Regions from separate parts of the Actinacidiphila sp. DG2A-62 genome, predicted to be linked through region 2. Evidence: riboswitches for the same ligand, from Rfam matches in the RefSeq annotation. Region 2 holds a riboswitch; the other holds the start of a gene.

Region 1 (7,230 bases), 1.7 Mb from region 2:
CGCGGCGCCCCCTCGCACCTGCGCGAGGGGGCGCCGGCGTGCCCGCGCGGGGCCGCAACCACCCGCACGGGTGAGGCGTCTTCTTCATGTGTGCCCCGGCTCCGCCAAATCCCTGCGGATCGGCGCCGGCGGAGCAACACTGGGACCGGCCGCACCAGGAACGGGGGTACGCACCACATGCGGACAGGGGAAGCGACCACAGGCAGCATCCACACATCGCAGCGAAAGACGCCAACGACCATGTGCCAGCACCACCCGCAGTGCCCGCCCGCCGACTGTTCCGACCGCGAGGCCGCGCACATCGTGGCCCACCACCCGGAACAGGGCTGGAGCCTGTTGTGCAACGGGGTCCTGCTGTTCGAGGACACCGGCGAGCTGCTGCCCGACGGGCGGATCATCGCGCCGCACCGGCCGCTGGAGTCCGGTCGGGTCACGACCGCGGCCTGACCGGGGCCTGACCGCGGACGCCCGGGGCCCGGCCCCGGGCCCGACCGCGGTCGCCGCCGCGGCCCGGCCCGGCGGCGGGCTCAGCCCTCGTACGCGTCCGGCGGCGGGCAGGAGCAGACCAGGTTGCGGTCGCCGTACGCGCCGTCGATCCGCCGCACCGGCGGCCAGTACTTGTCGGCGGCGCTCACCCCGGCCGGGAAGACGGCCTCCTCACGGCCGTACGGGTGGGTCCACTCGCCGGCCAGCACGGCGGCGGTGTGCGGGGCGCCGCGCAGCGGGTTGTCGTCGGCGGGCCACTGCCCGGCGGCGACCCGGTCGATCTCGCCGCGGATCGCGATCATCGCCTCGCAGAACCGGTCGAGCTCGGCGAGGTCCTCGCTCTCGGTGGGCTCGATCATCAGCGTCCCGGCCACCGGGAAGGACATGGTCGGCGCGTGGAAGCCGTAGTCGATCAGCCGCTTGGCGATGTCGTCGACGGTGACGCCGGTCTCCTTGGTCAGCGGCCGCAGGTCGATGATGCACTCGTGCGCGACCAGGCCGCCCGGGCCGGTGTAGAGCACCGGGAAGTGCGGCTCCAGCCGCTTGGCGATGTAGTTGGCGCTCAGCACCGCGATCTGGGTGGCGCGCTTGAGGCCCTCGCCGCCCATCAGCCGCACGTACGTCCAGGAGATGGGCAGGATGCCCGCGGAGCCCCAGGGGGCCGCCGAGACCGGTCCCACGCCCGTCTCCGGTCCCGCGGCCGGCTGCAGCGGGTGGTTGGGCAGGTACGGCGCCAGGTGGGCGCGGACCGCGACCGGGCCGACGCCCGGACCGCCGCCGCCGTGCGGGATGCAGAAGGTCTTGTGCAGGTTCAGGTGCGAGACGTCGGCGCCGAAGCGGCCCGGGCGGGCCAGGCCGACCAGCGCGTTGAGGTTGGCGCCGTCCACGTAGACCTGGCCGCCCGCGTCGTGCACGGCCGCGCACACCTCGGTGATGTTGTCCTCGAAGACGCCGTGCGTGGAGGGGTAGGTGACCATCAGCACGGCCAGCTCGTCGCGGTGCTGCTCGATCTTGGCGTGCAGGTCCTCGATGTCCACGTCGCCGTTCTGGCCGGTCTTGACGACGACCACCTTCATGCCGGCCATCACCGCGCTCGCGGCGTTGGTGCCGTGCGCGGAGGAGGGGATCAGGCAGACGGTGCGGGCGGTGTCGCCGTTGGCGCGGTGGTAGGCGCGCACCGCCAGCAGTCCGGCCAGTTCGCCCTGAGAGCCGGCGTTGGGCTGCAGGCTCACCGCGTCGTAGCCGGTGACCTCGGCGAGCTGCCGCTCCAGGCCGCGGATCAGCTCCAGGTAACCGGCCGCCTGCTCGATCGGCGCGAAGGGGTGCAGCGCGCCGAACTCCGGCCAGGTGACCGGCTCCATCTCGGTGGTCGCGTTGAGCTTCATGGTGCACGAGCCGAGCGGGATCATGCCGCGGTCCAGCGCGTAGTCCCGGTCGGCGAGCCGGCGCAGGTAGCGCAGCATCGCGGTCTCGCTGCGGTGCTGGTGGAAGACCGGGTGGGTCAGGTACGGCTCGGTGCGGGCCAGTGCCGCGGGCAGCGCGTCCCCGGCCTGCCCGGCGGTCGACGCGTCCAGTGCGTCGAGGTCGGCGGCGGGCGCCCCGAAGGCGGCGAGGACCGCCGCCAGCTGGTCCCGGGTGGTGGTCTCGTCGCAGGCGACGCCGACCCGGTCGGCGTCGGTCAGCCGGAGGTTGACGCCGGCCTCGCGGGCGGCGGCCACGATCTCGGCGGCCCGGCCGGGGACCCGCGCGGTGACCGTGTCGAAGAACTCCGCGTGCTCGATCTCCACGCCGCCGGCCCGCAGTCCCGCCGCGAGCAGTTCGGCGTAGCGGTGGGTGCGCCGGGCGATCCCGGCCAGGCCCTCGGGTCCGTGGTAGACGGCGTACATCCCGGCCATGACGGCGAGCAGGACCTGCGCGGTGCAGATGTTGCTGGTGGCCTTCTCGCGCCGGATGTGCTGCTCGCGGGTCTGCAGCGCCAGCCGGTACGCCTTCGCGCCGTCCGCGTCGACGGAGACGCCGACCAGGCGTCCCGGCAGGTTGCGGGCGTAGCTCTCGCGGACCGCCATGTAGCCGGCGTGCGGGCCGCCGAAGCCCATCGGGACGCCGAAGCGCTGGGTGGTGCCCACCGCGATGTCGGCGCCGAGCGCGCCGGGAGAGGTGAGCAGCGTCAGCGCCAGCAGGTCGGCGGCGACGGTGACGACCGCGCCCAGCTGGTGCGCGGCCTCGACGACCGGCCGCAGGTCGCGCACCGCGCCCGAGGCGCCGGGGTACTGCAGCAGCACGCCGAACACGCCGCGCTCGGCGGCCTCGGCGGGGATGCCGTCGCGGAGGTCGGCGACGACGACCTCGACGCCGGTCGGTTCGGCGCGGGTGCGCAGCACGGCCAGGGTCTGCGGGAAGGTGTCGGCGTCGACCAGGAAGACGCCCTGCTTGACCTTGCCGACCCGGCGCGACAGCGCCATCGCCTCGGCGGCCGCGGTGCCCTCGTCCAGCAGCGACGCCCCGGAGGTGGGCAGGCCGGTGAGGTCGGCGACGACCGTCTGGAAGTTCAGCAGCGCCTCCAGCCGCCCCTGCGAGATCTCCGGCTGGTACGGGGTGTACGCGGTGTACCAGGCGGGGTTCTCCATGACATTGCGCAGGATGACCGGCGGGGTGAAGGTGCCGTAGTAGCCGAGGCCGATCATCGGCGCGAGCACCTGGTTGCGGTCGGCCAGCGCCCGCAGTTCGGCGAGCGCCTCGGCCTCGGTGAGCGCCCGGGGCAGGCCGAGCGCCTCGGCGCTCCTGATCGCGTCGGGCACGGCGGCGGCGGTCAGCTCGTCCAGCGAGCCGTAGCCGACCTGGGCGAGCATCTTGGCCTCGGCCTCGGCGTCGGGCCCGATGTGGCGGCGCTCGAACGGCACGCCGGCTTCCAGCTCGGCGAGGGTGGTGCGGCGGTCAGTCATCTGCGGAGGCCTCCTGGTCTGCGACGACCTTCGGGGGTGCCGTGGCACCCGGACGGCCTCCCCCTCTGTCATCAGAACCTGAGAGCTTCACCGCCCGTCGCGGGCGGCTTTCACCGTCGGTGAGGACGCGTCCCGGAGGCGGCGACGCTTCCGGGTCAGGTCCTGCTTTCCAGAGTGACCTCGCCCGTGCGGTACGGATGCCTGAGAGATTCCGGGGAGGGATTGCTCCTTCGGCGCCTCCGTGACGCCCTTGCGTGCGCCGGCGGAGGACTCTCCCGCATGGGGTCTGCAGCCGTCTCCAGACTACCAGCGCGCCCGGCGCGCGCCCCGGCGCCGCCCTGCCGGACCGCACCCGCGCCGCCCGGACCGCCGCGCGCCGCGCTGCCCGCCCGGCCGTTCCGAGTCGACAGCGCCCGTAATGTGGCTTTGGCTGGTGTCCAGCAAGCAGTCAGTTCGCCTGGGGTGCTTCACCGTGAGTTGGAGGGACCGTGCAGAGCGACATCGATCCGCGGAGCCTGATCGGGCGACGTGCCTTCGACCGCGACGGTACGAAGATCGGCACGGTCGACGAGGTGTACCTCGATGACGCGACCGGGACCCCCGAGTGGGCCGCGGTCCGCACCGGGCTGTTCACCCGCGACGCCTTCGTGCCGCTGGAGCCCAGCACGCTGGAGGACGGGCAGCTGCGCGTCCCGTACGAGAAGTCCCTGATCAAGGACGCGCCGGACTTCGGCGTGGGCCGTCATCTGTCGCCCGAGCAGGAGCTGCAGCTCTACCACCACTACGGAATGGACGTGCCGCGGGCGAACCCCAGCCGGCGGCGCCGGAGCGGGACTTCGGCCGGGTCGGCCGGGAGGACTGAACCTCGCGGGCCTGCCGCACCCGCCGACCGCGCGGGCCGGTGGCACCGGCCGGGCGCGCTAGCCGGCCGCCGGCGACCGGTCCCGGGACATCGGGGCGAGCGGCAGCGGCTCGCCGTGGCAGAGCGCGGGGTCGTCGGCGGCGAAGGTGCGGACGCGGCCGGGGCGGGTGTCGGAGGGCACCTCGAAGCGGACGGTCACCCGCCCGACGCCGCTGCCCTGCACCCATCCGTTGCCGTGCTCCTCGTGCACCACGTCCTGCCCGGGCAGCCAGCGCCTGGCGTGCCCCTCGGGGACCGGCGGGGGCTCGGACGGCAGGTCGGCGGCCTCGTCCACGGTGCCGCCGGCGCCGCCCTCCCCCGCGTGCTGTGCGAACAGGTCCTCCTGGGTGAAGTCCGCCAGGCCCGCGACGCCCACCCCGAGCAGCCGGACGCCGCCGGTGGTGTCCACGGCCTCGACCAGCCGCCGCGCGGTCTCCCTGACCACGGCGGGGTCGTCGGTGGGGGCGCGCAGGGTCTCGGAGCGGGTCAGCGTGGAGAAGTCGTAGCGGCGGACCTTGATCACCACGGTGCGCCCGGACCGGCCGGCGCCGCGCAGCCGCTGCACGCAGCGTTCGGCGAGGCGGTCGATCTCGTGGCGGACGTGGGCGCGGTCGGTCAGGTCGTACTCGAAGGTGTCCTCGACGGAGATGGACTTCACGTCCCGGTCGGCGACCACCGGGCGGTTGTCGAGGCCGGCGGCCATCGCGTAGAGGCCGGTGCCGTGCGCCTTGCCGAGCAGCCGGACCAGCTCCGGCTCGCCGGCGTGGGTGATCTCGGCGACGGTGGTGATCCCGGCCTTGCGCAGGTGCTCGGCGGTGGCCGGGCCGACGCCCCACAGGGTGCGCACCGGCAACGGGTCGAGCAGCGCCCGCTCGGTGCCCGGCTCGACCACCACCAGGCCGTCGGGCTTGGCCCGCTCCGAGGCGATCTTGGCGAGCAGCTTGGAGCCGGCCAGGCCCACCGAGGCGGTCAGGCCCGTGGCGGCCCTGATCCGGGCCCGCAGGCGCTCGGCGACGACCCGCGGCGGGTCGGCGCCCCCGTCGGCCGCGGCGCCCGCCTCCAGGTCCAGGAAGGCCTCGTCGAGGCTCAGCGGCTCTATCAGCGGCGAGACCTCGGCGAGCAGGGCCATCACGGTCTCGCTGACCTGGCGGTAGATGCCGAAGCGGGGGTAGAGGTACGCGGCGTTCGGGCAGAGCCTGCGGGCGTGCGCGGTGGCCATGGCGGAGTGGACGCCGTGCACGCGTGCCTCGTAGGACGCGGTCGACACCACGCCCCGGTTCCCCAGGCCGCCGACCACCACCGGCTTGCCCCGCAGGCTCGGCTTGGCCGCCTGCTCGACCGCGGCGAAGAACGCGTCCATGTCCAGGTGGAGGATCGTCGGCGCACTTCTCACACCTCGATCGTGCCGCACACCGCCGACATCGGCCGTACACGTGTACGGTGCGGCGCGGATACAGGGCCCGTACGGGGGGCCCGGACGGCGCGAATATCAGGCGGGGCGAATTTCAGACGGCGCGGTTGCTGCGGCGGCGCGCCAGTTCGTCGGCGGGGTTGTGGCCGATCAGGGTCTCCCCGGTGTCGACCCGCTCGCCGTGCATCTGGGACAGCGCGCTCTCCACGTCCCGCCACACCACGCCGACCGCGATGCCGAAGACGCCCTGGCCGCCCTGAAGCAGGTCGACCACCTCGTCGGGCGAGGTGCACTCGTAGACCGTCGCGCCGTCGCTCATCAGGGTCATCCGGGTCAGCTCGGACGGACCGACCGAGCGCAGGTGCTGGACCGCGGTGCGGATGTTCTGCAGCGCCACGCCGGTGTCCAGCAGACGCTTGACGATCTTCAGCACGACCACGTCGCGGAAGCTGTAGAGCCGCTGGGTGCCGGAGCCGTAGGCCGGCCGCACGCTGGGCTCGACGAGTCCGGTGCGGGCCCAGTAGTCCAGCTGCCGGTAGGTGATGCCGGTGGCGGCGCACGCGGTGGGTCCGCGGTAGCCGATCCGCTCCGCGGCGGCGTCCGCGGCGCCGGCGGGCCCCCCGGGCGCCGTACGGGCCAGCGCCCCGTCGGTCGCAAACGGGCCGCCGGGCGGCAAACCGTCGCCGGTGCTTCTCACGCCGCCCTCCGTCCCTTCGCATCCCGTAGCCACGCGCATGTGCCACGAGACTTTCCACCTCGACGGTAGGCAGTCGTCAGGGGTGCGTCAACGATCGCCACACTCGGCACGCCGAGTGAAATTCACCCCAGGAGTGGTTTGCTTCGTCGCGCCCCGGGGAACGACTGACCGAATGCCCCTTCTCGGGGCAACCTTGCCTCGCCGAGGTCGGAACCGGCCGCCCGGTCGGCTCGCGGCCTCACTGGTTGCTGGTGCCGAAGTCCTCGGGCGAGATCTGGTCGAGGAACTCGCGGAACTTCTCCACCTCGTCCTCCTGCTCGTCGGGGATGGCGATGCCCGCGTCGTCCAGGACGCCGTCGCTGCCGTAGATCGGCGTGCCGGTGCGCAGCGCCAGCGCTATGGCGTCGGACGGGCGGGCACTGACCTCGACCCCGCTGGCGAACACCAGTACCGCGTAGAACACGTTGTCCCGCAGCTCCGTGATGCGCACCTCGGTGAGGGTCTGGCCCACCGCCTCCAGGACATCCTTGAAAAGGTCATGGGTGAGCGGCCGCGCCGGTGTCATGCCCTGCTGCGCGAAAGCGATGGCCGTCGCCTCCCCCGGCCCGATCCAGATGGGCAGGTACCGGTCGCCTCCCACTTCACGCAGGAGCACGATCGGTTGGTTGGAGGGCATTTCGACCCGGACACCCACAACGTCGAGCTCGTTCACACAGCAACCCTAGGCCGTGCCTGCCGGGTTTGGGTAGTCGGGCAGGCCGGAGCAGGGCCGTCCGGGCCCCCGACCGGGGGG
Region 2 (7,230 bases):
GGCGTGGGGCGCGGACTTCGGGCTGCCCCGGTTCCACGCGGCGCTGCTCGCGCTGGGCAGCCCGCCGCTGGGCCTGATCGACGCGGCACTCACCCGGCCGCCCGGGCGCGGGTAGCGGGGTCGCCCGGGGGCGCGCGGGGCGGGCGCGGCCCCGGGCCGAGGGCTTACGCGGACGGGTGAGCGTACCGGCGCCGGAAGGCCTGCGGGCGCGGCCCGCTGCTACGGCCGGCCCCAGGCGGCCCGGCGGGCGTAGGCGTCGCGGTCGAAGAAGGCGGCGGCGTTGCTGCGCATCCACAGCGCGACCGGGTCGTACGCGTCGGCCATCGCGACCGTGGAGACCGCCACCCCGTCGGGCACCCCGGCGACCGCCTGCCGCATCATCTGCCGCACCGACTCCACGGCCTGCGGCGCGCCGTCGTAGACCTCCACGCCGATGGCCAGGTACGGCTCGCCGAGGGCCGGCTGCACCCAGGCGCGGCGCAGCGAGCGCACCGCCGGGGTGTTCTGGGCGGCCTGGGCGAGCAGCGCGTCGAACTGCGGGAGCTGCAGCGAGGGTTCGCCGATCTGCAGCGGCCCCGCGGGCAGCAGGTCCAGGCCGACCGCGATCCGCCGCAGGTCCGCCCAGGGCACGCCGACGCCGCCGCCGGACGCGTGCGGGTTGAGCCACAGACCGCAGCGGTCGGGGTAGAGGGTCAGCGCGATGTCCCGCCCGGAGACCACCTCGTGCTCGCGGGTCCAGCCGCTGGCCGCAAGCTCGCGCGGCGAGGTCGCGCAGGGCGCGTACGGGTGCCCGCCGACCTGCATGCTGCCGTACTGGGCGTCGGGCGAACCGGGCGAGCCCTGCCACAGCAGCATCCACACCTGGCCCTCGGCGAGCGACGCGAGCAGGTCCTCGTATGCGTCGAACCGGCCGGGCGCCACCTGGAGCAGGGTCTGCTCCACCTGGCCGGCCGCCGCCGCACCGCCTTGCGCGCCCGCGATCACCTGGGACCGCCCTTTCCGTTCGTCCGCCGATTCCGCTTCGCCGTCGTGCCGGGGCCCCGGGCCGCTCCCGAGGTTCCTCCCGGCGCCATCAAATCAGGTCGAGTGTTCCCGGCGGAACGCGTCCCGACGCGAGCCGCACCACAGCGGCGTGCGGGTCCGGCCCGCGCGCCGGGGGCGCCGCACGCGCGCCGCGCCCCACCGCACACCCAAGCCGCACCGTCTATAGGCCGCGTAAACGGCACGTATACGCGCCGCCGCGCGGGGCCGCCCCGCCGGGCCGGGCCGCCTCGCGGGGCGGAGCACGCGCCGGCCTGCCGCCGGCTGCAGTCGCGGGCGTAGAACGGCCGGACCGTCTCCAGCATCCAGTCGCCCACCGGGTCCTGCGCGACGTCCAGCAGGATCAGGTGGACCTCCCAGTGCAGCGGCTGCGCGCCCAGCGCCCGGCTGATCGCGTCCATCGCCGCCGCCCGGTCCTCCTCCTGCCAGCGGTCCAGCTCGACGCCGACGAACAGCGCCGGCGGCTCGTCCTCGACCGAGGCCAGCGTGCGGCGGGCGGTGAGCACCACCGGGGTCACCGCGAACTCCGCCGCTGCCGCCGCCAGGAACTCCACCGGCTCGTCCTCGTGGTCCGGCTCCCACAGCAGCACCCGCGCGCCGGGGGCGGGCGTCCCGGTGCCCGGGTCGGCCCGGCACAGCTCGGCGACCGCCGCGGGCGGCAGCGGCACGCCGACCGCGCCGCCGGGGTTCACCGCGATGCCGACCGCCGGGGGCAGCCCGCGGGCGAACTCGTGCACCGGCGCGACCGTGCAGGACATGCCCTCGGCGGCCTGCCGGAACTGCTGCTCGGAGCTGAAGACCGGCACGTAGGGCGCGCCGCCCAACTCCATGGTGGGCAGGTCGAAGCCGGGGGCGCCGCCGCCGTTGGGCAGCGGTACCCACACCCGGGAACGGCCGAGGACCTCCATCAGCCGGGGCCGGCCGACGGGTTGCCGACGCTCGCCGACAGCACTTCCTCCAGCTCGTTCGCCGGCCATGAGTACGGTATGTACGGTGCCGGATTCTCCATGTCCACCCTTGTCCGCCCATGTGCCGCCGTTGCCCGGGAAACCCTAGCCGCTCGTGCGGCGGTACGGGCCGGGCATGCAATGATGGGCGGCACAACACGCATACCGGCCGTTGGAGGCCGCGCGGGAGAGTTCCGGTTCCGTCCCCCCAGGGGAGGGCGCCGGGCGCCGAAGGAGCAAGTCCTCCCTTGAATCTCTCAGGCACAGATACCGCGCGGGCGAGGCAGATCTGAAAAGCGGAGGGATCCCGGCCCGGCGGCCGCGGCCCCTCCCACCCACGGTGCAAGCCGGACCCCTGGCGGGGTCACGGTGAACCTCTCAGGTTCCGATGACAGATGGGGAGGCCGCTTCGGCCTCGTACCCGTACCGTCCGCGACACCCGGACCGTCCTCACCTGGGAGCCCGTTTCCGATGAGCGCACCCCCGAGCCAGCCCCGCCGCACCGCACTCGACGCGGTGCACCGCGCCCTCGGCGCGACCATGACCGACTTCGCCGGCTGGGACATGCCGCTGCGCTACGCCAGCGAGCGCGAGGAGCACCAGGCGGTACGCACCCGCGCCGGCCTGTTCGACCTGTCCCACATGGGCGAGATCGCGGTGACCGGCCCGCAGGCCGGCGAGCTGCTGGACCACGCGCTGGTCGGCCACCTGTCGGCGCTCGCGGTCGGCCGGGCCCGGTACACGATGATCTGCGCGCCGGACGGCGGCATCCTGGACGACCTGATCGTCTACCGGCTGGCCGAGCGGGAGTTCCTGGTCGTCGCCAACGCCTCCAACGCGCAGACCGTGCTGGACGCGCTGGCCGAGCGGGCGGCGGGCTTCGACGCGGCGGTGCGCGACGACCGGGACGCGTACGCGCTGCTGGCCGTGCAGGGCCCGCAGTCCCCGGCGATCCTGGCCTCGCTGACCGACGCCGACCTGGACGGCCTGAAGTACTACGCGGGCCTGCCCGGCACGGTCGCCGGGGTGGACGCGCTGATCGCCCGCACCGGCTACACCGGTGAGGACGGCTTCGAGCTGTTCGTCTCCCCCGCCGACGCCGAGCGGCTGTGGCAGGCGCTCACCGAGGCGGGCGCCCCGGCCGGGCTCGTGCCGTGCGGGCTGTCCTGCCGCGACACGCTGCGCCTGGAGGCCGGCATGCCGCTGTACGGCCACGAGCTGACCACCGCGCTGACGCCGTTCGACGCCGGGCTCGGCCGGGTGGTGAAGTTCGACAAGCCCGGCGACTTCGTGGGCCGGGAGGCGCTCGCCACGGCGGCGGAGAAGGCCGCCGCGCAGCCGCCCCGGGTGCTGGTCGGGCTGGTCGCCCAGGGCCGCCGGGTGCCGCGGGCCGGCTACCCGGTCACCGACGGCACCGGCCGGGTCATCGGCGAGGTGACCTCCGGCGCTCCCTCCCCCACCCTCGGCGTGCCGATCGCGATGGCCTATGTGGACCCGTCGCACGCGGCGCCCGGCACGGCCGGCGTCGCGGTGGACATCCGCGGCACGCAGGAGCCGTACGACGTGGTGGCGCTGCCGTTCTACCGGCGCGAGCGCTGAGCGCCCCGGGGCGCCGGCCGGCCGCACGCGCCGGCCGCCCGCCTTTCGTTCCGCACCCTTCCTCTGATCATCCGGGAGAATTCCGTCATGAGCATCAATCCTGAGCAGCTGCGTTACAGCAAGGAGCACGAGTGGGTCTCGGAGCCCGCGGACGGCGTGCGCACCGTGGGCATCACCTCGCACGCCGCCGACGCGCTCGGCGACGTGGTCTTCGTCCAGCTCCCCGAGGTGGGGGCGACGGTGACGGCCGGCGAGACCTGCGGCGAGCTGGAGTCCACCAAGTCGGTCAGCGACCTGTTCTCTCCGGTGTCCGGTGAGGTCACCGAGGTCAACCAGGACGTCTCCGACGACCCGTCCCTGGTCAACTCGGCGCCGTTCGAGGGCGGCTGGCTGTTCAAGGTGCGGACGGCCGAGGGGCCGGCGAGGACGCCGAGCTGCTGTCGTCCGCCGAGTACGACGCCTTCGTCGCGGGCTGAGCCGCGGTCCGAGCCAGACCCGAGGATGCCGAGGACGCCGACGATGAGGAGACGCCGCAGATGTCCCTGCTGAACCAGTCCCTGCACGAGTTCGACCCCGACGTCGCCGCCGCGGTCGACGCCGAGCTGCACCGCCAGCAGTCCACGCTGGAGATGATCGCGTCGGAGAACTTCGCTCCGGCCGCCGTCCTCCAGGCCCAGGGCTCGGTGCTGACCAACAAGTACGCCGAGGGCTACCCCGGGCGCCGCTACTACGGCGGCTGCGAGCACGTCGACGTGATCGAGCAGCTGGCGATCGACCGGGTCAAGGAGCTGTTCGGCGCCGAGGCGGCGAACGTCCAGCCGCACTCGGGCGCCCAGGCCAACGCGGCGGCGATGTTCGCCCTGCTCAAGCCCGGCGACACCATCCTGGGTCTGGACCTGGCGCACGGCGGCCACCTGACCCACGGCATGAAGATCAACTTCTCCGGCAAGCTCTACGACGTGGTCGCCTACCACGTGGACGGCGCGACCGGCCTGGTCGACATGGACGAGGTCGAGCGGCTGGCCAAGGAGCACCGGCCCAAGCTGGTCATCGCCGGCTGGTCGGCGTACCCGCGGCAGCTGGACTTCGAGCGGTTCCGGCGGATCGCCGACGAGGTCGGCGCGTATCTGATGGTCGACATGGCGCACTTCGCCGGGCTGGTCGCGGCCGGGCTGCACCCCTCGCCGGTGCCGTACGCGGACGTGGTGACGACCACCACCCACAAGACGCTGGGCGGTCCGCGCGGCGGGGTGATCCTGTCCCGCGCCGAGCTGGCCAAGAAGATCAACTCGGCGGTCTTCCCCGGCCAGCAGGGCGGTCCGCTGGAGCACGTGATCGCCGCGAAGGCGGTGGCGTTCAAGGCCGCGGCGACCGAGGAGTTCAAGGACCGGCAGCGGCGTACGCTGGAGGGCGCGAAGATCCTCGCGGAGCGGCTGGCCGCGCCGGACCTCGCGGGGGCGGGCGTCGCGGTGCTGTCCGGCGGCACGGACGTCCACCTGGTCCTGGTCGACCTGCGGGAGTCCGCGCTGGACGGGCAGCAGGCGGAGGACCGGCTGCACGAGGTCGGCATCACCGTCAACCGCAACGCGGTGCCGAACGACCCCCGGCCGCCGATGGTCACCTCGGGCCTGCGGATCGGGACGCCGGCGCTGGCGACGCGCGGGTTCACCGCGGAGGACTTTTGCGAGGTGGCCGACGTGATCGCGGCCGCGCTGCTGCCGGAGTACGACGCGGCGGCGCTGCGGGCGCGGGTCACGGCCCTGACGCTCAAGCACCCGCTCTACGCGTAGCCGGGCGCCGCCCCGCGTGACCGCGCGCCCGGCCGCCGGTCGGCCGGGCGCGCCCCGGGGGCGCTTCCCGGGCGCGCGTCGAGCGCGGCCTCCACCGGTGAGCGCGTCCCCGAGCGCGGCCTCCACCGGTGAGCGCGTCCCCCGAGCCCGGCCTCCACCCGTCAGCGCGTCCCCCGAGCGTGACCTTTCACCCGCAACCCCCTGTCCCGGAGGGACCATGGCAATCTCGGTCTTCGACCTGTTCTCCGTGGGCATCGGCCCGTCCAGCTCGCACACCGTGGGGCCGATGCGCGCGGCCTCGATCTTCGTGCACCGGCTGAAGAACGACGCGCTGCTCGCCGACACCGCGTCGGTGCGCGCCGAGCTGTTCGGGTCGCTGGGCGCGACGGGCCACGGCCACGGCACCCCGAAGGCGGTCCTGCTCGGGCTGTCCGGGCACTCCCCGCGGACCGTGGACGTGGACACCGCGGACGAGGAGGCCGCGCGGATCGTCGCCGACAAGCGGCTGAGCCTGCTCGGCGCGCACGAGATCGCGTTCGACGCCGACCGGGACCTGGTGCTGCACCGGCGGCGTTCGCTGCCGTACCACGCGAACGGCATGACGCTCGCGGCCTACGACGCGTCCGGCGCCGAGCTGCTGGCGAAGACGTACTACTCGGTCGGCGGCGGCTTCGTGGTGGACGAGGACGCGGTCGGCGAGGACCGGATCAAGCTGGACGACACGGTGCTGCGGCACCCGTTCCGCACCGGCGACGAGCTGCTGCGGCTGTCCCGGGAGACCGGGCTGTCGATCTCCGCGCTGATGATGGAGAACGAGAAGGCCTGGCGCAGCGAGGCCGACATCCGGGCCGGGCTGCTGGAGATCTGGCGGGTGATGGAGGCGTGCGTGCGGCGCGGGATGTCGCGCGAGGGCATCCTGCCGGGCGGCCTGAAGGTGCGGCGGCGCGCGGCGCAGTCGGCGCGGCAGCTGCGCGCGGAGGGCGATCCGGCGCGCCACGCGATGGAGTGGGTCACCCTCTACGCGATGGCGGTGAACGAGGAGAACGCCGCGGGCGGCCGGGTGGTGACCGCGCCCACCAACGGCGCGGCCGGCATCATCCCGGCGGTCCTGCACTACTACCTGAACTTCGTGGCGCCCAAGGGCGGCCCGGCGCAGGAGCAGGAGGACGCGATCGTCCGCTTCCTGCTGGCGGCGGGCGCGATCGGCATGCTCTTCAAGGAGAACGCCTCGATCTCCGGCGCCGAGGTCGGCTGCCAGGGCGAGGTCGGCTCGGCCTGCTCGATGGCGGCCGGCGGCCTCGCGGAGATCCTTGGCGGCGCCCCCGAGCAGGTCGAGAACGCCGCGGAGATCGGCATGGAGCACAACCTCGGCCTGACCTGCGACCCCGTCGGCGGCCTGGTCCAGATCCCCTGCATCGAGCGCAACGGCATGGCCGCGGTGAAGGCGGTCACCGCGGCCCGCATGGCGATGCGCGGCGACGGCCGCCACCACGTCTCCCTCGACAAGGTCATCAAGACGATGAAGGAGACGGGCGCGGACATGAAGATCAAGTACAAGGAGACCGCGCGGGGCGGCCTCGCGGTGAACGTCATCGAGTGCTGACCGGTTCCTAGACGACCGGTCTAATCCGGTGGTACGGTCGGCGTATGCCAGTCACCAGGGTCGACACGCGCCAGAGCCTCCTGGAGGCCGCGCGGCGGATCGTGGCCGTGAAGGGGTACGCCGCCGTCGGCATCAACGAGGTCCTCGCCGCGGCCGGCGTGCCCAAGGGGTCCTTCTACCACTACTTCGCCTCCAAGGACGCCTTCGGCGAGGCGATGATGACGAGCTACTTCGACGACTACCTGGCGGC

The links. Region 2 has a riboswitch for glycine ahead of gcvT (glycine cleavage system aminomethyltransferase GcvT). Riboswitches for the same ligand answer to the same signal wherever they lie in the genome.
Region 1: it holds a riboswitch for glycine, as region 2 does, so the genes downstream of both, gcvP (aminomethyl-transferring glycine dehydrogenase) here and gcvT (glycine cleavage system aminomethyltransferase GcvT) in region 2, are expected to answer to the same signal.

What each region holds. Positions count from the first base shown of each region.
Region 1 is NZ_JAYMGI010000002.1:8,136,695-8,143,924, reverse strand. Features, by position in the region: gene VSR01_RS35765 (DUF5999 family protein) at 241-447, shown strand; gene gcvP (aminomethyl-transferring glycine dehydrogenase) at 528-3,428, opposite strand; glycine riboswitch at 3,484-3,607, opposite strand; glycine riboswitch at 3,608-3,716, opposite strand; partial or broken gene VSR01_RS38135 (PRC-barrel domain-containing protein) at 3,917-4,066, shown strand; gene VSR01_RS35750 (DNA polymerase IV) at 4,349-5,722, opposite strand; gene VSR01_RS35745 (MerR family transcriptional regulator) at 5,835-6,476, opposite strand; gene VSR01_RS35740 (bifunctional nuclease family protein) at 6,676-7,149, opposite strand.
Region 2 is NZ_JAYMGI010000002.1:6,459,269-6,466,498, reverse strand. Features, by position in the region: gene VSR01_RS29140 (DUF885 family protein) at 1-115, shown strand, start outside; gene VSR01_RS29135 (enhanced serine sensitivity protein SseB C-terminal domain-containing protein) at 220-984, opposite strand; partial or broken gene VSR01_RS29130 (enhanced serine sensitivity protein SseB) at 1,311-2,050, opposite strand; glycine riboswitch at 2,163-2,271, shown strand; gene gcvT (glycine cleavage system aminomethyltransferase GcvT) at 2,460-3,587, shown strand; partial or broken gene gcvH (glycine cleavage system protein GcvH) at 3,675-4,063, shown strand; gene glyA (serine hydroxymethyltransferase) at 4,124-5,377, shown strand; gene VSR01_RS29110 (L-serine ammonia-lyase) at 5,595-6,980, shown strand; gene VSR01_RS29105 (TetR/AcrR family transcriptional regulator) at 7,025-7,230, shown strand, end outside.